One region of the Stenotrophomonas forensis genome, then DNA from elsewhere that is predicted to be linked to it. Evidence: riboswitches for the same ligand, from Rfam matches in the RefSeq annotation. Region 1 holds a riboswitch; the other holds the start of a gene.

What was found. Region 1 has a riboswitch for cobalamin ahead of btuB (TonB-dependent vitamin B12 receptor). Riboswitches for the same ligand answer to the same signal wherever they lie in the genome.
Region 2: another riboswitch for cobalamin. It lies ahead of K5L94_RS01090 (epoxyqueuosine reductase QueH); the one in region 1 lies ahead of btuB (TonB-dependent vitamin B12 receptor).

Annotation. Positions count from the first base shown of each region.
Region 1 is NZ_CP082270.1:496,848-507,718, forward strand. It holds gene btuB (TonB-dependent vitamin B12 receptor) at 1-1,445, opposite strand, end outside; cobalamin riboswitch at 1,561-1,783, opposite strand; gene K5L94_RS02325 (histidine phosphatase family protein) at 1,925-2,503, shown strand; gene K5L94_RS02330 (TfoX/Sxy family protein) at 2,599-2,961, opposite strand; gene K5L94_RS02335 (GAF domain-containing protein) at 2,958-3,440, opposite strand; gene bioD (dethiobiotin synthase) at 3,509-4,186, shown strand; gene K5L94_RS02345 (aminotransferase-like domain-containing protein) at 4,252-5,700, opposite strand; gene msrA (peptide-methionine (S)-S-oxide reductase MsrA) at 5,849-6,586, opposite strand; gene K5L94_RS02355 (cytochrome c biogenesis protein DipZ) at 6,601-8,367, opposite strand; gene msrB (peptide-methionine (R)-S-oxide reductase MsrB) at 8,370-8,945, opposite strand; gene K5L94_RS02365 (response regulator transcription factor) at 9,090-9,809, shown strand; gene K5L94_RS02370 (sensor histidine kinase) at 9,806-10,871, shown strand, end outside.
Region 2 is NZ_CP082270.1:234,263-245,133, reverse strand. It holds gene K5L94_RS01125 (enoyl-CoA hydratase/isomerase family protein) at 1-85, opposite strand, end outside; gene K5L94_RS01120 (enoyl-CoA hydratase) at 82-879, opposite strand; gene K5L94_RS01115 (acyl-CoA dehydrogenase family protein) at 876-2,030, opposite strand; gene K5L94_RS01110 (CoA-acylating methylmalonate-semialdehyde dehydrogenase) at 2,057-3,562, opposite strand; gene K5L94_RS01105 (helix-turn-helix domain-containing protein) at 3,678-5,045, shown strand; gene K5L94_RS01100 (DUF1028 domain-containing protein) at 5,387-6,340, shown strand; gene K5L94_RS01095 (patatin-like phospholipase family protein) at 6,414-8,288, opposite strand; cobalamin riboswitch at 8,416-8,630, shown strand; gene K5L94_RS01090 (epoxyqueuosine reductase QueH) at 8,791-9,477, shown strand; gene pncA (bifunctional nicotinamidase/pyrazinamidase) at 9,533-10,159, shown strand; gene purU (formyltetrahydrofolate deformylase) at 10,288-10,871, opposite strand, start outside.

The DNA.
Region 1 (10,871 bases):
CCACGGATGCGCGCCTTCTCCACCTGCTGCATCTTCATCGTGAGCGCATCGTAGGTGATCAGGTCATCGATGCGGGTTTCGTACACGTCCAGGCCCCAGCGCCAGCCCTGGCCCTGCTGTGAAACGCCAAGGTTGGCGCTCTTGGACTTCTCCGGCTTCAACGTCGGCACGCCGCTCCACGGGTCGTACAGGTCGCTGAAGGTCGGCGCTTTGAACGCGGTGCCGTAGCTGGCGTTGACGCGCAGGCCGTGCTCCAGTTGCATCGCCCAGCCAACGCTGCCGGTGGCGTGGTTGCCGAACTGCTGGTTGTCGTCGTTGCGTGCGCTGGCCTGCAGCTGGTGGCGGCCGAAGCGGCCCTGGTACTGCACGAACACGCCGGTGTTGCGACGGCTGTCGACGAGGTAGCCCGCGCTGCTGCCATCCAGGTTGTCTTCGCTCCAGTCCACGCCGGCACTCAGCAGCTGGCCTTCGGCCAGGCCGAAATCGCCCTGCAGCGAGGCGCTGTCGCGGTGGGTCTGCGCACTGCCGAACACCCCTGGCGCGCCGTAGTTGTCCGATTCGTTGTCGCTGCGGCCGACGTTGGCAGTGAATGCCGCGCGTTCGGACGGCGTGTAGCGCACCTTGCCGGCCAGTACCTGCTGGCGGGTTTCGGAGTAGTTGTAGTAGCCGTCGTAGTGGTTCCTGCCATCGGCACGCAGCGCGCTGCCTTCCACGTTCCACTGGTCGTTGAAGGTGTAGCCGCCACGCAGGCTCTTGGACAGGTTGCGGTAGCCGTCGCGGTCGTGCTCGTCGGCAAAGCAGCCGGCAGTGAACACCGAGGAAGAGCCGCGGCAGGCGTCGATGCCATCGGAATGCTGGTAGGCGATGTCGGCACCGAACCAGCCACGTTCGGTGCCACCCCCGATGCCGCCGCTGGCCTCGCGCAGGCCGTTGCTGCCGCCGCCGAGCTGGAAGTGCGGAGCGAAGTCACCGGCGTTGCGGCGGGTGAAGATCTGGATCACGCCACCGATGGCATCGGCGCCATACAGGCTGGACTGCGGCCCGCGCACGATCTCCACGCGTTCAATCTGCGCCAGCGGAAGATCCTGGTACATGGCCAGGCCGAGGTCGGCGCTGTTGATGCGGACGCCGTCGACCAGCACCACGGTGTGGCCGGAGTTGGTGCCGCGCAGGAACAGCGAGCTCTGCTTGCCCAGGCCGCCGGTGTTGGTCAGGTTGATGCCGGCGCGGCCGCGCAGCAGTTCCTGCAGCGAGGTGGCCTGGCTGGATTCGATCTGCGCGCGGTCGATCACCTGGGCCGGCGCGATGCTGTCCTGCAGAGCGATCGGCGTGCGGGTGGCGGTAACCAGCACCTGGTCGAGCGCGGTGGTGTCATCGGCGGCCTGCGCCAGCGCGGGCAGGGCGGCCAGCACGGCCAGGGACAGCATTCGGGACTGCAGCTTCATGGGGTACTCCAGGTGCCACGCACGCCCGCGCAGCGAAGGGGAGGAGCCGCGAAGCCAGACACGCGCCGATGCCACGGCCGACGCCGTGCTCATCCAGCGCCATGCCCACCGCATCGCGACCTGAGGCTTCCGGGCCGGTCTCCGGGCTTGCCGCCGGGTGGCGCGAGGCCACCGTCCAGGCGCCTTCCCATGCGCGTGGCACAGTGGCGTTGTTGCCTGGAACTGACGTGCTTACCGTTGCGGGGGCAGCGCCGGCCTGGCGTGGAATCACGCGTCACCGGCTTCCCGTTTCAACCTGCCGGCCAAGGCCGCAGGTCACCTGGAAGTGCGCGCAGTCTACGCCATCCCCGGCAGCCGTAGGGTCGAGCTTGCTCGACTGCCTTTGCTGTGCCCTTAGAATGGTCCCTCGATCCCGTGGTGCCGTTGCCGATGTCCGCCCGTTTTCCGCTGTTCCCGCGTTGCCTGTACGGGGCGCACGCATGATCCTCGACCTGGTCCGCCATGCCGGCAACGGTCGCGATGAGTTCCTCGATGGCCGCACCGATCCACCGCAGCTGGCGCCGCTGCCACAGGAACTGGTCGACGCCTACGCCGCACAGCCGTGGGAGCGGGTGATCAGTTCGCCGCGGCTGCGCTCGCTGCATACGGCGATGGCGCTGGCCACGGCGCGCGGCCTGGATGTGGAGCCGGACGAAGAGTGGGAAGAACTGGATTTCGGTGATTGGGACGGGCAGTCCCTGTTCGATCTGCCGGAAGACGCGCTGGCGGCGTTCCATGCCGACCCGCACGCGTTCCCGCCACCGAACGGCGAGAGCTGGGGCCATTTCGAGCGGCGCATCGCACGCGCGCTGGATCGCCTGCTCGATGATGATGACCCGCTGCCGACACTGGTGGTCAGCCACGGTGGCCCGCTGCGCATGGTGCTGTCGCAGGTGTGCGGCCTGCCGATGTCGCTGTGCTGGGCGCTGCGCATCGACCATGGCACACGCCTGCGGGTACGGCTGGAACGCGGTGAAGCAGGTCTGGTGGGCGAACTGCTGGAACTGCAGCAGCCCTGAGCCGAGGGTTGTGCCGGCCAGCGGCCGGCACGACCGATCCCGCATCACAGTGGTAGTGCCGGCCGCTGGCCGGCATCCCCAGGAACGCGGAGGCCTCAATCCTCGTCGGCGCTCTCGGCGACGCTGTCTTCAGCGTCATCGTAGGCATCGAAGCGCTGCTCATGCACCGGGCCGGAGGCCGGGCCGGCCGCCTTCAGCGGGTGCGCGGCGATGCGTGCTTCGTAGTCCTGCACCAGCGCTTCGCGCTGCGCCTCGCTCAGTTCCTGCCAGTGGCAGTCCAGCAATGCGCCTTCCAGCGAGTACAGCAGGTTCAGGCTGGGCTTGAAGCCCGCCCGCTTGACCTTGACGAAGGCGCCGACCGCACCGATCGCGACCAGCTCCTCGCGGCTGCGCAGGCCGACCTGGCGCAGCCACGCCGCACTCTTGGGGCCGATGTTGCGCAGCTTCGGTGCGCTCATCCCAGGGCCTCGACGAACACGCGGGCGATGGCCTCCAGCCCGGCCTGGTCCTCGGCATCGAAGCGGCCAACCTTCGGGCTGTCGATGTCGAACACGCCGATCAGCTCATCACCGCGCAGCAGTGGCACCACCAGCTCCGAGCGCGAGGCCGAGTCGCAGGCGATGTGGCCGGGGAAGGCATCGACGTCGTCCACGCGCTGGGTCACGCGCTGGCTGGCGGCCGCGCCGCACACGCCCTTGTCCAGCGGGATGCGCACGCAGGCGGGCAGGCCCTGGAACGGGCCGACCACCAGTTCCTTGCCGTCGTACAGGTAGAAGCCGACCCAGTTCAGGTCGGGCAGGGCGTGGTAGACCAGTGCGGAGAGGTTGGCCGCGTTGGCGATGCGGTCGGACTCGGCGTAGACCAGGCCACGGGCCTGTTCCAGCAGCTGGGCGTATTGTTCCGGCTTGCTGCCGGTGAGCGAGGCATTGGCGAACATGCCCGCAGTCTAGCAAGCGTGCGCGGCCGGCGATAATGCACGCTCTGTTGCCCTGCTGGAGCCCATCGATGCCATTGCCCGCCACGCTGCCACCTGCCCTGTTCGTGACCGGCACCGATACCGAGATCGGCAAGACCGCGGTCAGCACCGCGCTGCTGCACGCACTGCGCCGTCGTGGCCTGCGCGCGGTCGGCATGAAGCCGGTGGCCAGCGGCAGCGAGGATCTGGGGCAGGGCCTGCGCAACGACGACGCGCTGGCCCTGCAGGCGGCCAGCTGGCCGGTACCGGACTATGCCGACCTGAACCCGTATGCGCTGCGGCAGCCGCTGGCACCGGAGCTGGCCGCTGCCGAAGATGGCGTGCAGGTGGAGCTGGCGCCGATCGTGGCCGCGTTCGCGCGCCTGCGTGCGCAGGCCGATGTCGTGGTGGTGGAGGGCGTTGGCGGCTGGTTGGCGCCGGTCTCGGCCACGCTGGACCAGCTGGACCTGGTGCGCGCGCTGCAGTTGCCGGTGCTGCTGGTGGTGGGCATGCGGCTGGGCTGCGTCAATCATGCGCGGCTGACCGCGCAGTCGCTGCAGGCCAGCGGCGTCGAGTGCCTGGGCTGGGTCGGCAATCACATCGACCCGGCGATGCAGCGCCAGGACGAGAACATCGCCACGCTGCGGCAGCGCCTGCCGATGCCGTGCTGGGGGCGGCTGCCGCACCTGCCGGGGGCAAATGGCGAAGCGCTGGCCGCGCACCTGTAGTGCCGGCCGCTGGCCGGCAATCCCGGGATCGTTGGGTGGATGCAGTTGCCGGCCAGCGGCCGGCACTACCGTGCTGCAGCCGCCAGCTCGCGGGCGATCGCACCCAGTCGCTCCACCGCACCGATGAAGCGCGCATCCAGGGTCTGGCAGCACGACAGCCGCAGGCAATGCCGGTAGCGGGCGCCGCGCGAATAGACCTGGCCGGGCATGAACACGATGTCCTCCTGCAGCGCACGCTCGAACAGTTCGCGCGTGTCCACGCCCGGCAGTTCCAGCCACAGCAGGAAACCGCCCTGCGGCTCGGTGGCGCGGGTGCCAGCCGGGAAGTGCTCGGCCACCAGCTGGCGCAGCCGCCCCACCTGCTCGCGATACAGGCGACGCATGCGGTGCAGGTGGTGCTCGTAGCTGCCCGCCTCCAGGTAGGCTGCCACCGCATCGCCGAGGAGTTGCGGTTCGCCGCCGGTGGACTGGAACTTCAGCAGCGCGATGCGTTCGGCGAAGCGGCCACCCTCCAGCCAGCCGATGCGATAGTCCGGCGCCAGGGTCTTGGAGAAACCACCGACCACCATCACCCATCCGTCGCGATCAAAGGCCTTGAGCAGGGGCGCGGGCGGTTCGCAGAACTGCAGCTCGGCATACACTGCATCTTCGATCAGCGGCAGCTGGCGTGCATTGACCAGTTCGGCCAGTCGCTGCTTGGCGGATGTGGGCATGGTGCAGCCCAGCGGGTTGTGCACGGTCGGCATCACCACCAGCGCGGCCAGCGCCGTGTGTTCGAGCAGGGCCTCCAGGGCATCGACATCCAGCCCCTGCTGCGGGTGGGTGGGCAGTTCGATGGCCTGCAGGCCGAGGGTGGCCAGCAGGGGATACAGATTGAAGTAGGAGGGCGCCTCGATGCCGACCGCATCGCCGGGCTGGGTGACGGCACGCAGCGCCAGCTGCAGCGCTTCCATCGCGCCATGGGTCAGCAGCAGGCGGTCGCTGTGGGTGTGCAGGCCCATGCGCGGGCCGCGGCGCACGATCTGCGCCAGCAGCCGCGGCGAGCCATTCGGGCGTGCATAGGTTTCCACCGTCTGCTGGCCATGACGCAGCACCTGTGCAGTGTGCCGGGCAAGCTGCGCCCCGGGATAGAACTGGCGACCACGGGGGCCGGCGAAGGCCAGGTCGATCACGCCGGGTCGGCGCTGTGCCTCCAGCACACGGGCCATCAGCGCCTGCTGCAGCGGCGCGGTGGGCGCCGACGGCGTATCGCGCAACGAACGTTCCGGCACCGACAGGCGCGGTGCGACCTCGAAGCCGGCCTTGGGTCGTGGAATCACCAGGCCGGCATCTTCCAGCTGGCGATAGGCCGCGATCACGGTGTTCAGGCTGAGCCTGCGCTGCAGCGCCATCTGCCGCAGCGAGGGCAGGCGGCTGCCAACGGGAAGGCGACCGCCGTGGATGGCCTCGGCCAGTTCATCGGACAGCCGCTGGTAGCGGGGAGGGATCATCGCGCTCTGGTCATCTGTATCCATCGAAGTTCCCGTCAACTGGAGCTGTACCCCTGACGTTGGCGAGCCTAGCATGTCGTTGTCGGACGGGCCTGATCGGGGCGCGGCCGATACTTCCCAAGCGCACGGCGGGATCGCCGTGCGTCTTTTTCTGCGTGGGTATTGCCGGCGATTACCGCATCGGCACCAGCACCGCATCGCGCCGGTACAGTGCCGGGAACTGCTTGCCCAGCGCCGCCAGCTTCGGTGCGTCGTAGTAGCGGATGTAGGCCGCCTGCGGGTAGTTCGTCATGTAGTTCTGGTGATAGCTCTCGGCCGGGTAGAAGCGCTGGCCGCTGCCCAGCTGGGTGACGATCGGTGCGCGGTAGCTGCCGGCCTGGCCGAGCTGGGCGATGTAGGCGCGGCTGGCGGCTTGCTGGCGCGCGTCGTCGCTGAAGATCGCCGACCGGTACTGGCTGCCGTGGTCCGGCCCCTGGCGGTTGAGCTGGGTCGGGTCGTGCACCACCGAGAAGAACACCTGCATCAGCTGCCCGTAGCTGACCTGGCGCGGATCGTAGTCGATCTTCACCGCTTCGGCGTGACCGGTCTGGCCGCTGCTGACCCGCTCATAGTGTGCGTTGGCGGCGCTGCCACCGATGTAGCCGGATACCGCATTGCTCACGCCCTTGACGTGCTGGAACACGCCCTGCACGCCCCAGAAGCAGCCGCCGGCAAACACCACGCTGGCGTGGGTGGCGTCATCGCGGAACGCCGCATCGCCGGTGGGTACCGGCAGTGCCTTGGCCTGCGCGCTGGCTTCGACCGGTGCGGCGATCGCGCCGTGGTCGACCAGCAGCACGCCGGCGATCAATGCGGTGGCTACAAGACCGGCAACACCTGCAGCAATACCCTGTTCAAAGGAGAGTTTCATCGTGTCCTCCCGGTTCAACCAAAGGTGAAGGCGTAGGCCTGCACGCCCGCATCGAGGAATTCGATCTCGAAGCGGTGCGGGCCGACCGTGCCGCGCTGGCGCACCAGCTGGAACAGGCGGTGTTCGTTGACCACGCCACTGCCATCGGCGCCGACGTCACTGCCGGCATCGGTGGCGGGCAGTGGCTTGCCGTCCAGCCACACGCGGAAGCGCACCGGCTTGCCGTCCTGGCCCGGTGCCAGCACCAGGTGAAGGTCGCGCGCATGGAACTGGAAGGCGATGCGGCCGCCGGCGCGCTGCAGTTGCGCGGCTTCGTCGGTGATCGTCCACTGCCCGGACAGGCCCCACTGGTTCAGCGCCAGGGCGGTGGGCAGCGTGTAGTCGAACGCGATGTCGCTGCGTTGCCCGCCGGGCGAGGCGAACTGTTCGGCACGGGCGTGGCCCAGGTAGGTTTCCGGCGAGCGCAGGTTGCCCATGTCGGCCTGCGCGGCAACGCCCTGCAGGTCGGCCGCGGCGGGATCGGCTGGCGGCGGAAGGTGGGTCTGGCCGGCTTCGGTCAGCAGCCGGCGGATCACCTGTTCCGAGCGCGCGTAGTTGCCTTCGCCGAACTGGTGGCCGCGGATGTTGCCCTGCGCATCGACGAAGTACTGCGCCGGCCAGTAGCGGTTGTTGAACGCACGCCAGATCGTGTACTGGTTGTCCAGCGCCACCGGGTACTCGACCTTCAGCTGCTGCACCGCCTTCATCACATTGCGTGGGTCACGCTCGAAGGCGAACTCCGGCGTGTGCACGCCGATCACCACCAGGCCGTGGTCGCGGTAGCGGCGCTCCCATTCGTGCACGAACGGCATCGCGCGCAGGCAGTTGATGCAGGAGTATGTCCAGAAGTCGACCAGCACCACCTTGCCGCGCAGCTGCTGGGCGGTCAGCGGCGGGCTGTTGAGCCAGCCGGTGGCGCCATCCAGCGCGGGCAGGGTGCCCTCCACCGGCAGCGGTGCATCGGCACCGGCATTGGCGCCGGCCATCATCATCGGCGGTGCCGCCGGTTGTGCGCCGGGTACCGCGTCCAGCAGGCCCTGCTCGATGCGCGCGGTGCTGACCGTGGACAGGCGGGTCAGCAGGCCGGTGTCCCAGCCGAGGCCGATCGCCACGACGGCCAGCAGCGCGGCCACGCCCAGCACCTTGCGCAGCACATCACCCACGCCGAGCCGCGCCTGCATCGCGCGGAACACCCGGCCGCCGATCCATACCGCCAGCGCCAGCGCGGTGATCGCGCCCAGTGCATAGGCCAGCAGCAGCGCAGTGGTGCCGACGCTGGCGCCGTGCAGGGCGGCGCCGGTCAGCACCAGGCCCAGAATCGGCCCGGCGCATGGGGCCCACAGCAGGCCGGTGGCGATGCCGATCAGCAGCGAGGTCCCTGCGCCACCGCGTCCTGCGGCGTCAGCGGCATCGGCGCGTGCGCTCAAGCGTGCACCCACGCGCTGGAACGGGGCCAGCAGATGGTCCGCCAGTCGCGGCCACAGCAGCGCCAGCGCAAACAGCGCCATCAGCACCAGCGCGATCCAGCGGCCGACCTGGTTGGCCTGCGCCACCCATTGGCTGCCCACCGCCGCCAGGCTGGCCACCACGGTGAAGGTGAGCGCCATGCCCAGCAGCAGCGGCAGCGTGCTGCGCACGAAGGGACGGTCGGCGCGCGCGAACACGAACGGCAGCACCGGCAGGATGCAGGGGCTGAGCAGGGACAACGCACCCCCGAGGTAGGCAAGCAGCAAGAGCAGCATGGTCAGGCTCCGGACGTGGGGGAAGAACCGACCGGCACCCGCCAGCCGTCGGCGGTGCCGCCATCGGCCGCACCGGGAACGAACACCAGCGCTGCACCGTTCATGCAGTAGCGCAGCCCGGTCGGGCGCGGGCCGTCATTGAAAACGTGGCCGAGATGGCCGCCGCAGCGGCGGCAGTGCACCTCCACCCGCAGCATGCCGAAGGTGACGTCGCGGTCTTCGCCGATGGCGTTGTGCAGCGGAGCCCAGAAGCTCGGCCAGCCGGTGCCGCTCTCGAACTTGGTGGACGAGGAGAACAGCGGCAGCGCGCAGCCGGCACAGGCGAACGTGCCCTGCCGGTGCTCCTTGTTGAGCGGGCTGCTCCATGGCCGCTCGGTGGCCTGCTGGCGCAGCACCGCGTACTGGGCCGGGGTCAGGCGCTGGCGCCAGTCGGCGTCGCTGTGCATGACCTCGAACTGGCGCGCCGGGCGCGCTTCGGCAGCGGCCGGTGCGGCGCGGCTGCAGGCGCCGAGGCCGAACAGGCCGGCAGCGGTGGCGACACCGCCCAGGCCCAGCAGATGGCGGCGGGTGAGGGTCATGGCGGACTCCGGGAAGGGGCGACGGGGCCATGCTGCGCCCGCCCGGGTCAACAAATCCTCACGCAGGATTCAATTTTTCGTGAGGTATCGGCGGCCGTCCCGCGCCACAATGCAGCCAGCCTCCCCACTGGCCCCGAGCTGCCGATGTCGACCAAACGCGTGCTGATCGTTGAAGACGATGCCCACATCGCCGACCTGCTGCGCATGCATCTGGGCGATGAAGGCTATGACGTAGCCCACGCCGACAGCGGCGATGCGGGACTGCGCCTGCTTGAACAGGACGGCCCGTGGGATGCACTGGTGCTGGACGTGATGCTGCCCGGCGTGGACGGCCTGCAGGTCTGCCAGCGCGCACGCGCGATGGCGCGTTATGTGCCGATCATCATCATCAGTGCACGTGGCAGTGAAACCCAGCGCATCGTCGGCCTGGAACTGGGTGCGGACGACTACCTGGCCAAACCCTTCTCGATGCCGGAACTGGTGGCACGGGTGCGCGCGCTGCTGCGCCGCGCCGAGGCGATGGCGCAGAGCGCCCGCATCGATGCCGGCGCGATCGAACTGGGCGGGCTGCAGCTGGACCCGGTTGCACGCACCGCGTCGGTGGAGGGCACTGCGCTGGAACTGACCCCGCGCGAATTCGACCTTCTGCTGTTCTTCGCCCGTCATCCGGACCAGGTGTTCGCGCGCATGGAACTGCTCAACCAGGTCTGGGGCTATCAGCACGATGGCTACGAGCACACGGTCAACACCCATATCAACCGGCTGCGCAGCAAGATCGAAACCGACCCGGCCAATCCGCGGCGGCTGCTGACGGTGTGGGGGCGCGGTTACAAGCTGGTCGATCCGGCCGGGGCGGCGGCATGATCAGGCCGAACCTGTGGCAGAAGCTGGCGGCGGTGATCGCCGCACTGATGCTGATGTGCTGCATGGCGCTGCTGGCGCTGCAGATGCGTGCCAACACCCGCCACGAACAGGAAGTGGTGCAGCGCCTGTCGCTGGGCCTGGCCGAGCACATCGCCCAGCGCAGCGAGCTGATGGACACCAGCGGCATGCGCGACGCCGCGGTGCGCGCCTTGTTCGGCCAGTTGATGGCGGTCAACCCCAGCGTCGAGGTCTACCTGCTGGACGACCAGGGCCGCATCCTCGGCCACGATGCGCCCAGCGGCCATCTGCTACGCAACCGGGTGGACGTGGCACCGTTGCGCCGGCTGCTGGCCGGCGCGCCGCTGCCGATCCTCGGCGACGATCCGCGCAGCGCCGATGGCCGCAAGGTGTTCAGTGCCGCGCCGTTGATCGTGCAGGGCCGCCAGGCGGGTTACGTGTACGTGGTGCTGGTCGGCGAGCACCGGCAGATGCTGGCCGACGATCTCGCCGCCGGCAGCCAGTGGAACACCACCTGGTGGTCGGTGATGCTGGTTGGCAGCCTCGGCCTGCTGGCCGGGCTGGTGGCGTTCTACTGGGTAACCCGCCCGCTGCGGCGGCTGACCCGGCGCATCCAGGCCTTCGACATCGACGCACCGACGCCACTGCCGCCACCGGAGCCCCTGCGCCCCGGCGAGCGCGACGAGCTGGTGATCCTTGAGCACGCGCACGCGCAGATGGCGCAGCGGCTGGGCGAACAATGGCAGCAGCTGCGCCAGCAGGACCTGCAGCGGCGCGAACTGGTGGCCAACATCTCGCATGACCTGCGTACGCCGTTGTCGTCGCTGCACGGTTATCTGGAAACGCTGGCGCTGAAGGACGCCACGCTGTCACCGGATGAGCGCCGCCGCTACCTCGGCATCGCCCTGGCGCAGAGTGCCAAGGTCGGTCGGCTGGCGCGCGCGCTGTTCGAGCTGGCGCGGCTGGAGCATGGCGAGGTACGCCTGGAGTGGGAGGTCTTCGCGCTGCCGGAGCTGCTGCAGGACGTGCTGCAGAAGTTCGAGC
Region 2 (10,871 bases), 260 kb from region 1:
TGGCGATGCCGATGCGCGTGCCGTTGCCGGCCACGCGCTCTTCGAACAGCACCGGTGCTTCATCGGCAACGGTGTCGGTGCTCATGCGTTCTTCCACTGCGCGGCGCGCTTTTCCAGGAACGCGGTCACGCCCTCGACCTGGTCGGCGGTGTCGAACAGGTCGACGAAGGCTTCGCGCTCGGCCACCAGTGCCGAGGCATGGGTGCCGCTGCGGGTGGACTGCACCAGGGTCTTGCAGGCGGCGATGCTGGTCGGGCTCTGCTTGCCGGCCTTGTTCGCCCACTCCAGCGCCAGCGCCTTGGCCTCGCCCTTGCCGACCCTTTCTTCGGCCAGGCCAATGCGCAGTGCGGTCTCGGCGTTGATGCGCTCGCCCAGCAGGATCATGCGCTTGGCCCAGCCCTCGCCGACCAGGCGCGGCAGGTTCTGGGTGCCACCGGCGCATGGCAGCAGGCCGACGGTGGCCTCCGGCAGCGCGACCTGGGCGTGCTCTTCGATGATGCGCAGGTCGCAGGCCAGCGCGCATTCCAGGCCGCCACCCATGGCGTAGCCGTTGATCGCGGCGATCGACACGCCACGGAACCCGGACAGCGCTTCGAAGGCTTCACCGAAACGGCGTGCGGCTTCGCGAGCGGCGGCCTTGTCGCCCGAGGCGAACTGGTTGAGGTCGGCGCCGGCGGAGAAGAACTTCTCGCCGTCACCGGTGATCACCAGCGCGTAGATCTCGCGGTCCGCGTTGAGCGCGCCCACCAGGTCGCGCAGCGCCGACAGGCTGTGTACGGTCCAGGTATGCGCGGGCGGGTTGTGCAGGGTGACCACGGCGGTGTGGCCATCCACCTCGACCTTCAGGCCCACGTGCTCCTGGGTACGCCAATCCTTCATCGCAGTTCCTCTTCGGTGTTGAGCAGGTGACGGGCAACGATCACCCGCATGATCTCGTTGGTGCCTTCCAGGATCTGGTGCACGCGGCAGTCACGCAGCAGGCGCTCGATCGGGTATTCGCGGATGTAGCCGTAGCCACCGTGGATCTGCAGCGCTTCGTTGCAGACGTTGAAACCGGCATCGGTGGCGAAACGCTTGGCCATCGCGCACCACACGTTGGCATCGCCGGCACCGGCATCGAGCTTGCGCGCGGCGGTGTGCACCATCTGCCGTGCGGCGACCAGTTCGATGGCCATGTCGGCCAGCTTGAACTGCAGCGCCTGGAACTCGGCCAGCGCCTTGCCGAACTGGCGGCGCTCGCCCATGTAGCGGCGTGCGGCATCCAGCGCGCCCTGCGCAGCGCCCAGCGAGCAGGCGGCGATGTTGATGCGGCCGCCGTCCAGCCCCTTCATCGCCAGCTTGAAGCCGCCGCCTTCCTCTCCCAGAAGGTGGCTGACCGGCACGCGGACGTTTTCGAAGGTGATGCCACGGGTGGGCTGGCTGTTCCAGCCCATCTTCTCTTCCTTGCGGCCGAAGCTGACGCCCGGCAGGTCGGCCGGCACCGCAATCGCACTGACACCACCGGCACCGGCACCGCCGGTACGCGCCATCACCACCAGCAGCTCGGTGGCACCGGCGCCGGAGATGAAGGCCTTGGAGCCGTTCAGCACGAAGTGGTCGCCATCGCGCACGGCGGTGGTCTTCAGCGAGGCCGCATCGGAACCGGCACCCGGTTCGGTCAGGCAGTAGGAGGCCAGCTTGAGGCCGGCGGCCAGATCCGGGCCCCACGCATCGCGCAGTGCCGGCTGGCCCCACTTGGACACCATCCACGAGGCCATGTTGTGGATGCTGATGTACGCCGCGGTCGACGGATCGACGTTGGCGAGCTCCTCGATGACGACGGCGGCGTCCAGGCGGCTCAGGCCGCTGCCGCCCACTTCCGGGTCCATGTACAGACCGCAGAAGCCCAGTTCACCGGCCTTGGCGATCGCCTCGCGCGGAAAGATGCCCTCCGCATCCCATCGCGCGGCGTGCGGCGCCAGTTCGGCCTGTGCGAAGTCGCGCGCCGCCTCGCGGTACGCCTGCTGCGCTTCTTCCAGTTCCGTCGTCATCGAGTGGCTCATGGCTGCTCCTGCGGTTACTTCAGGCTGATCGTGGTGTTGACGCCATGGCTCAGCGTTTCGTCATCGAACCAGCGCGCGGTGACCGTCTTGGTCTGGGTGTAGAACAGCACCACCTGCTTGCCGTACGGGCCCAGGTCGCCCAGCTTGGAGGCGCGCGAACCAGTGAACGAGAACAGCGGCACCGGCACCGGGATCGGCACGTTGATGCCGACCTGGCCGACGTCGATGTCTTCCTGGAACCTGCGCGCGGCGGCGCCGGACTGGGTGAACAGGGCGGTGCCGTTGCCGTTCGGGTTGCTGTTGACCATGGCGATGGCCTCTTCCAGCGTTTCCGCTTCGAGGATGACCAGCACCGGCCCGAAGATTTCTTCCTGGTAGATGCGCATGTCGGTGGTGACACCGGCAAAGATGGTCGGGCCGACGAAGTTGCCCTTCTCGAAGCCATCCACCTGCGGGTTGCGGCCGTCGAGCACCAGCTTGGCGCCCTGCTCCACGCCCGAGGCGATCAGGCCTTCCACGCGCTCGCGGGCGCTGCAGGAAATGACCGGGCCGACATCGGTGCCGGACACGGTGCCGCCGCTGACCTTCAGGGTCTGGGCCTTGGTGACCAGATCCTGCACCCAGCCGCGGGCCTCACCGACCAGCACCAGGGTGGAGGCGGCCATGCAACGCTGGCCGGCGGCACCGAAGGCGGCGCCGACCATCGCATTGAGGGTCTGTTCCTTGTTGGCGTCCGGCAGCACCACGGCGTGGTTCTTGGCGCCCATCATGCACTGCACGCGCTTGCCGGCCAGCGAGGCGCGGTTGTAGACGTGGGTGCCGACGCGGGTGGAACCGACGAACGACACGGCCTTGATGTCCGGGTGGTCGCAGATCGCGTTGACCACTTCCTCGCCGCCGTGGACGACGTTCAGCACGCCCTTCGGAATGCCCGCTTCCAGCGCAAGCTCGACCAGGCGCATGGTCACCATCGGGTCCTGCTCGGACGGCTTGAGGATGAAGGTGTTGCCCGTTGCAATCGCCATCGGGAACATCCACAGCGGGATCATCGCCGGGAAGTTGAACGGGGTGATGCCGGCGCACACGCCCAGCGGCTGCATGATCGTGTAGGTGTCCACGCCATTGGCCACGTTGTTGGCCAGTTCGCCCAGCTGCAGGTTGCCGATGGCAGCGGCATGCTCGACCACTTCCAGGCCACGGAACACATCGCCTTCGGCGTCGGGCAGGGTCTTGCCCTGTTCGGCGGTGAGGATGTGGGCCAGCTCGCTCATGTTCTCGCGGATCAGCTGCTGGTACTTCAGGAAGATGCGCGCGCGGGTGCCGATCGGGGTCTTGCGCCAGGTCTTGAAGGCTTCCTTGGCGGCGGCCACGGCCGCGTCCACTTCACCGGTGGTGGCGAACGGCACCTGGGCCAGCACGTCCTGGGTGGCCGGATTGATCACGTCCTGCCAGTGGGAGGTGGCCGATTCAACGAACTGGCCATCGATCAGCATGCGGATACGGGGCGCTGCAACAGTCATGACGACAATCCCACGGGGTGCGAAAGATGCTTGGCATTATTCACAGCACCCACCTCGATTTCCGGGCTGAATCCGCTTAATCTGGCCAACACGCCAGACGATTCATGTTAATTCTGTGAATTATTCAGCCCCTCAGCGACAACTCGGCCTGCGCCTGCTGCGCCTGCGTGAACAGCGCGGCTACAGCCAGGTAGACCTGGCACGGGCGCTGGGGCTGTCGGCCAGCTACCTGAACCAGATCGAGCGCAACAAGCGCCCGCTGACCCCGGCCGTACAGAAAAAGCTGGGCGAGGTACTGGGCGACGTTTCCGCGCTGTTCGACGACGATGAGCCCGCCGCGCTGCAGGAAGCGCTGGGCGAAACCCTGCGCGACCTGGGCCTGGCCGAGGTGAGCGCGACCGAGCTGCGGGCCCTGGCCGGCAACCTGCCGCAGGTCAGCCGCGCGCTGCTGGACCTGCACCGCCGCCACCTGGCCCTGCGCGAGCATGCCGCCGCGCTGGAGTTCCAGCTGGGCGAGCCCGAGGCCGGCAGCACCCTGCCCGCCGGCGACCAGGTGCGCGAGTTCTTCAACCGCATGCACAACCACATCCCCGAGCTGGACGAACTGGCCGAGCGGCTGTTCGCCGAGTGGGGGCTGTCACCCGGGCACGTGGCGCCGCGCCTGCGCCAGCTGCTGGCCGATCGCCACGGCGTGCTGGTGGAAGTGGCCGCGTTGCAGGCCGGGCGCGAGAAGCGCCAGTTCGATGCCGGGGCGCGCCGGTTGTGGCTGCCGGATTACCTGGAGCCGGGGCAGCAGGCGTTCCAGATGGCCGCCGAGCTGGCACTGCACGGTTACCTGCCGCAGATCGATGCGGTGATCGCGCGCGCGGGCTTCCACGACGAAGCGCGCATCGCGCAGGCGCGGATTGGTTTGTCGAATTACTTCGCCGGTGCGCTGGTGATGCCGTACATGCGCTTCCTGCGTGCGGCCGAGGCCAGCAGCTACGACATCGAACTGCTGGCGCACCAGTTCGGCGTAGGCTTCGAGGCGGTGTGCCATCGCTTGAGCACGCTGGCGCGGCGCAGTGCGCCCGGCTTGCCGTTCTTCTTCATCCGGGTGGACCGTGCGGGCAATGTGTCCAAGCGGCATTCGGCTACCGATTTCCATTTCTCTCAGGTGGGCGGTTCCTGCCCGCTGTGGATCGTCTACGAGGCGTTCAACCAGCCGGGGCGCATCCTCACCCAGACCGCGCGCATGCCCGATGGCCGGCGCCATTTCTGGCTGGCACGCCAGGTCAGCAGCGGGCCGGTGGGCCATGGCCAGCCGCGCAAGACGTTCGCGGTGGCGCTGGGCTGCGACCTGCAGCATGCCGAGCGGCTGGTGTATTCGCTGGGGCTGGATGTGCAGAGCCCGGGCAACTCGGTGTCGATCGGCCCGGGGTGCCGGGTGTGCCCGCGCGAGGACTGCATGCAGCGCGCGTTCGCGCAGTTGCCGGGAAGGTAGGGTTATTCGGCAGGGCTGCGCCCTGCACCTGCCGAGGCCGAGGCCGAAGCAACTGCAACGGCAAAAGCTTGCATTCCGTGGGATGGCGGGGTGGGTCCGGTGGCGGGGGACGCCGTAAACCCGTCCTTGGGGGCTTGGCCGCGGCATCCATGCCGCGGACACCCCCGCCACCGGACCCACCCCGCCTTCGACAGTTCTCTGCGATCTGTCTGGATGGCATGACCTGCTCCTGGTGGGTGTCGACCTTGGTCGACACGGTAGATCCACGCATGGCGTGGATCTACTAAACCATTCGTGCGTAGGCTGCATCCCAATCGGGATGCCCATCCCTGGAGATGACCATGCCCCTGTTGCGTTCCTGTGTGGCTCTGCTGCTCGCTGCCTTTGCTGCGCCGGCATGGGCGACCTTTTCCATCGTGGCCTGCAACGAGGCCGGTGACTGCGGCGTGGCGGTGGCTACGCACAATCTGGCAGTCGGTGGCGTGGGCGTGCCGTGGGCGCAGGCCAGGGTGGGGGCCGTTGCCAGCCAGTTCGAGACCAATCCAACCTACGGCTCAAAGGGCCTGACGCTGCTCGGCAAGGGCCGCACGCCTGCGCAGGTGCTCAAGCAGCTGCTGAATGAAGACGGCGATTTCGATGGCACCACGCTTGCCGAGCGCCAGGTGGGACTGGTCAGCGCGCGTGGTGGCAATGCCCAGTACACGGGCGCCACCGCGCAGCAGGCAGCGTGGGCTGGCGCGCAGGGTGAGGGCATGCTGAGTGTTCAGGGCAATGGCTTGGCCGGGCCCGAGGTGCTGGCGGCCATGCAACGCAGCTTCGAAGAATCACGCGGTGCGTTGGCAGCGCGCCTGCTGGCGGCGCTGGAAGCCGGTCAGGCCGCGGGCGGTCAGCGCAGCGGGCAGTGGTCGGCGGCGCTGCTGGTACGCACGCCCGGCGGTGACTGGCAGGACACCGATCTGCGCGTGGATGCCGATCCGCGCGCCGTGGCAAGGCTCCGCGAGCTGTACGACATGCGACTGTCCAACGACGCCATCATCCGTGCCGAGCAACGCTGGGAAAAGGGCGATGTGGCCGCTGCACGTGCGGCGCTGGCCACCGCGTTGTCACTGGCGCACGGCTGGGACCGCACCTGGGCGCGTGCCGCACGGCTGGCCATGCGCCAGGGCGACACCGCGCTCGCCCGCGAATACCTGGCTGGCCTGCGTACGCTCAATCCGGGATGGGTGAAGCAGGAACTGGCGCTGCCGTTGTATGCGCCGTTGCAGGGTGATGCGGTGGTGGAGGCGTGGCGTTGAGGCACCGCAGGGGCCAGATCGTGCCGACCAAGGTCGGCACCCACCAGAACCGTTCAATCGGCTGCGGCGGAGATCAATAGATCGGCGTCACCTTCATCTGTGGCAGCGGGCGCGGTGCGCCGTCGGTAAGGTCGGGGCCGAGGTCGTCCCAGCTGCGGCCCTGTTCCACCATCAAGCCCCACAGCTGCTGCGAAGCCTGCCGCTTGTCTTCCGAGCCCAGCTTGTACGACGGCGGTGCCGGCTGGCCACTGGCGACCATCGAATAGGCCGCGCGGTAGGCCACCACCTGCTGCGCCGGGTCATCGGTGCGCGCCACTTCCAGCGTGTAGCGCTGGTAGGCCGAGGCTAGGTTGCGCCAGCGGATCCAGTAGTGGTTGTCGAACGAGAACGAACAGAAGCGTGCACCGGCCAGGCTGCCCTTGTCGGCGATGCGGGTGAGCACCTCCTGCGGCATGTCCAGGTTCATGCCACCCTCGTCGCCCTGCAGGCTGACGTGCACGATGCGATCGCGGTAGCCCGGTGCGCGCGCCTGCAGCAGGTCGCGCCAGTTCTGCATGGTTGCCACCACCGCGAACAGGAAGCGGCCCAGTTCGGCCGCCGCCAGCGGCGTGGCGATCGACTGGTAGGTGCGCTGCCAGCCGTGGCGGTTCTCGGTGGGCAGGAACACCGCATGCTCCAGCGCCTGGCGGCCGCTGCTGCCATGGCTCACATCCTCGGCATGCTGCGGATAGACCAGGTTGATGGCGAAGGTCGGCCAGCGTGGCAACGCCGCATCGAACAGGTGGATCGGGAAGTTGCTGCTGATGCCGCCATCGGAGAACCAGCAGATGCGGAAGGCGGTGATGACCGGACCGCAGGTCTGCCCGGCGCTGGTGAGCCCTTCCATGCTGTCGGCCACGTTGTGCTCCGCATCGGCCGCCGGTGCGGTCGGTTCGCAGCGGCGTTCGCGGCGCGAGGGCTCATGCAGCGGTACCGCGCTGATCAGCAGCGGGAAACTCAGGCTCATCCGCGTGGCCACCAGCACCGGCAGCTGCGGGCCCTGCGGCAGGTGGTAGTACTGGCGCCCCTCCACCTCCAGCGGCGGGCCGGCCTGCTGTACCAGCCACTGCACCACGCTGGCCGGGAACAGCTGCTCGAACTCCTCGCGCAGGAACCAGAACTGCGCGCCGCCCAGCGGCAGCGTGCGTGGCTCGTTGTGCGACACGCAGGTGGTGATCATCTGCAGGCTGATCGCATGCGGGCTGGCCGGCTCGCCGGGGTAGCGCGGCGCGTCGTGCAGATCGGCGAAGGTCAACGGAGCATCCAGCGGCTTGCCCGACAGCTGCTGCAGGCACGCGTGCAGCCACTCGGTGAGGGCGGGCTTGCGCGCATCGCGGCCGAGTCCGCTGCACAGGCCCAGCAGGTTGCGCCGTGCCACCCGCGCCACCCGCAGCGCGGCACCGGCCACGCCGGCCCCGTAGGCACACAGCAGCGACGGCAGCAGGGTGGCCGCCACCCCGCTCCAGCCGCCGCCCCACCAGCCCAGGCCGAGCAGCAGCGCCAGCGACACCAGCACCTCCAGCGGCGCGATCTCGAATACGGCCACCGCCAGGCACAGCAGCTTGTGCGGCAGGCGGGCGCTGCCGGTCAGCACCACCAGCAGCCGGTAGGCCGCGCGTGCCCCCCGCGCCGGCTGGAACAGGCTGTAGATGAAGCCGCGCCGCGACAGCTGGGCCGACACTGCCGACAGCCCGCCATAACCGGCGTCGCCGGGCAGGTGTTCGCCCGCCTGCTGGCGGCGGTCGCCACACGCCGCCGCGGCCGCCACCGCGGCGGCGATGGCGCCGGCCGAGGTGCCGCCAATGCTCTTGAACCGATACTCGCGGGCCAGCGCCAGTACCGCATTGGGGTACACGATGCCGCTGGTGATACCGCCCTTCATGACCAGATCGCAGTACTTGTCCGCCACGAACCACCTCCCGTCTGCCGGTGTCCAGTATGGCAAGAGGCGCTCTCACAGCCTGAGAAGTGGGCCACAGCACTGCACGGCCCTGGGCCCTTGACCATCGCGGCCAACGGGTCCACCGTGCACACGCCGAAGGTATCCCTGCCGTGGCCTGTATGGCGGCAGGGATTTAAACGGGAATCCGGTGAAGGCGCCTGGCGCGCCCATTCCGGAGCTGCCCCGCAGCGGTGAATGGAAACGAATCCTGCCAACAGCACTGGGCTCGCGCCTGGGAAGCGGCGGGTAGTAGGTGGGCTGCGGCCCGTGTCCATCAGCCCGAATACCGGCCCCGGCCGGGGGACACGACCGTCCCCTGACTCGACCTGGACTCTCCGCGGGGAGGGTGCCGGGGCCGTCGTTGTCCTGCGCGTGCAGGCGGCGCGGCCGCGCGCGTCCTTTCCCCGGTAGCTGCCCAGATCCGCTTCCCACGCGCTGATGCATGGGCCACCGCCGTTGCCGGCGGTCCATGCGGTACCTGACGATGACCGAGCTCCAACGCCCCACCCTGACCCTGCCGGCCGACGGCAAGCGCCTGCTGCTGCACTCGTGCTGCGCGCCCTGCTCCGGCGAAGTGATGGAGGCGATCACCGCCTCCGGGATCGACTACGCGATCTTCTTCTACAACCCCAACATCCATCCGGTGAAGGAATACGAGCTGCGCAAGCAGGAGAACATCCGCTTCGCCGAGCAGCACGACATCCCCTTCATCGACTGCGACTACGACACCGACAACTGGTTCAGCCGCGCGCGCGGCATGGAGAACGAGCCCGAGCGCGGCATCCGCTGCACGATGTGCTTCGACATGCGTTTCGAGCGCACCGCGCTGTACGCGCATGAACATGGCTACGACACCATCAGTTCGTCGCTGGGCATCTCGCGCTGGAAGAACATGGCGCAGATCAACGACTGCGGCATCCGCGCCGCCTCGCGCTATGAAGGCCTGCAGTACTGGGATTACAACTGGCGCAAGGGCGGCGGTGCCAGCCGCATGATCGAGATCAGCAAGCGCGAGCAGTTCTACCAGCAGGAATACTGCGGCTGCGTGTACTCGCTGCGCGATGCCAACCGCCACCGCCGCGAGAACGGCCGCGAGCGGATCAAGATCGGCCTGCTGTACTACGGGCAGGACGCTGAGACGCCGCAGGGCGATTGACGTGTGGGCAAGGGGCGGCCACGCTGGTCGCCCCTTCCGTTGTGCCGGACCTGCCATGACCGCCCTGCCCACCGATGTCGCCCTGCTGGTGATCGACCTGCAGCCGGACTTCATGCCGGGTGGCGCGCTGGCCTGCGAGCAGGGCGATGCGCTGGTGGCACCGATTGCCGCGCTGCTGGCGCAGCGCCACTACCGCACGGTGGTGGCCACCCAGGACTGGCACCCGGCCGACCACGCCTCGTTCGCCAGCCAGCATCCCGGCAAGCGCCCGTTCGAGACCATCCTGCTGCACGCACAGCCGCAGACCCTGTGGCCTGACCACTGCGTGCAGGGCAGCGCCGGTGCCGCCCTGCACCCGGGTGTGGACTGGTCGGTAGCTGACCTGATCCTGCGCAAGGGCACGCGGCAACAGGTGGATTCGTACAGCGCCTTCCGCGAGAACCACGGCCCTGACGGCGAACGACCGCCAACCGGCCTGGCCGGCTGGCTGCACGAGCGCCGCATCCGCGAAGTGCACGTGTGCGGCCTGGCCCGCGACTACTGCGTGCTGTGGAGCGCGCAGGATGCGGTGAAGTCCGGCTTCAAGGTGAAGTTCCTGTGGGAGTTGACCAAGCCGGTGACCGAGGCCAACGACGCGATGGTGCGCGAGGCGCTGGGCAAGGCCGGGATCGCGGTCGCCTGACCGACAACGGTAGTGCCGGCCGCTGGCCGGCAATCCCGGAATCCCTGCAGTTGCCGGCCAGCGGCCGGCACTACCGGATAGCACCCGAGGTAGCGCCGGGCCATGCCCGGTGGACGCGGGATGGTTGGTTACCGGAACACCACCGTGCGATGCCCGTTGAGCAGGATGCGGTGCTCGACATGCCGGCGCACGGCACGCGCCAATACCAGCGATTCGGTATCACTGCCCAGCCGCACCAGCTCGCGCGGTGCCATGGCATGGTCCACGCGCGCGACGTCCTGTTCGATGATCGGGCCTTCGTCCAGATCCTCGGTGACGTAGTGCGCGGTGGCGCCGATGATCTTGACCCCGCGCGCGTGCGCCTGGTGATACGGCTGCGCACCCTTGAAGCTGGGCAGGAAGCTGTGGTGGATGTTGATCGCGCGGCCAGCCAGGGCGCGGCACAGCGTGGGCGAGAGAATCTGCATGTAGCGCGCCAGCACCACCAGGTCGATGCGTTCGCGCTCGACCAGATCGATGATCTGCTGTTCCTGCACTGCACGCGTGTCCGCGTTCACCGGCAGGTGGTGGAACGGTACCTGGTAGGACGCGGCCAGCGGCGCGAAGTCGGCGTGGTTGGACGCCACCGCGGCGATATCCACTTTCAACTGCCCGCTGTGGGCGCGGAACAGCAGATCGTTGAGGCAGTGCCCCTGCTTGCTGACCAGCACCA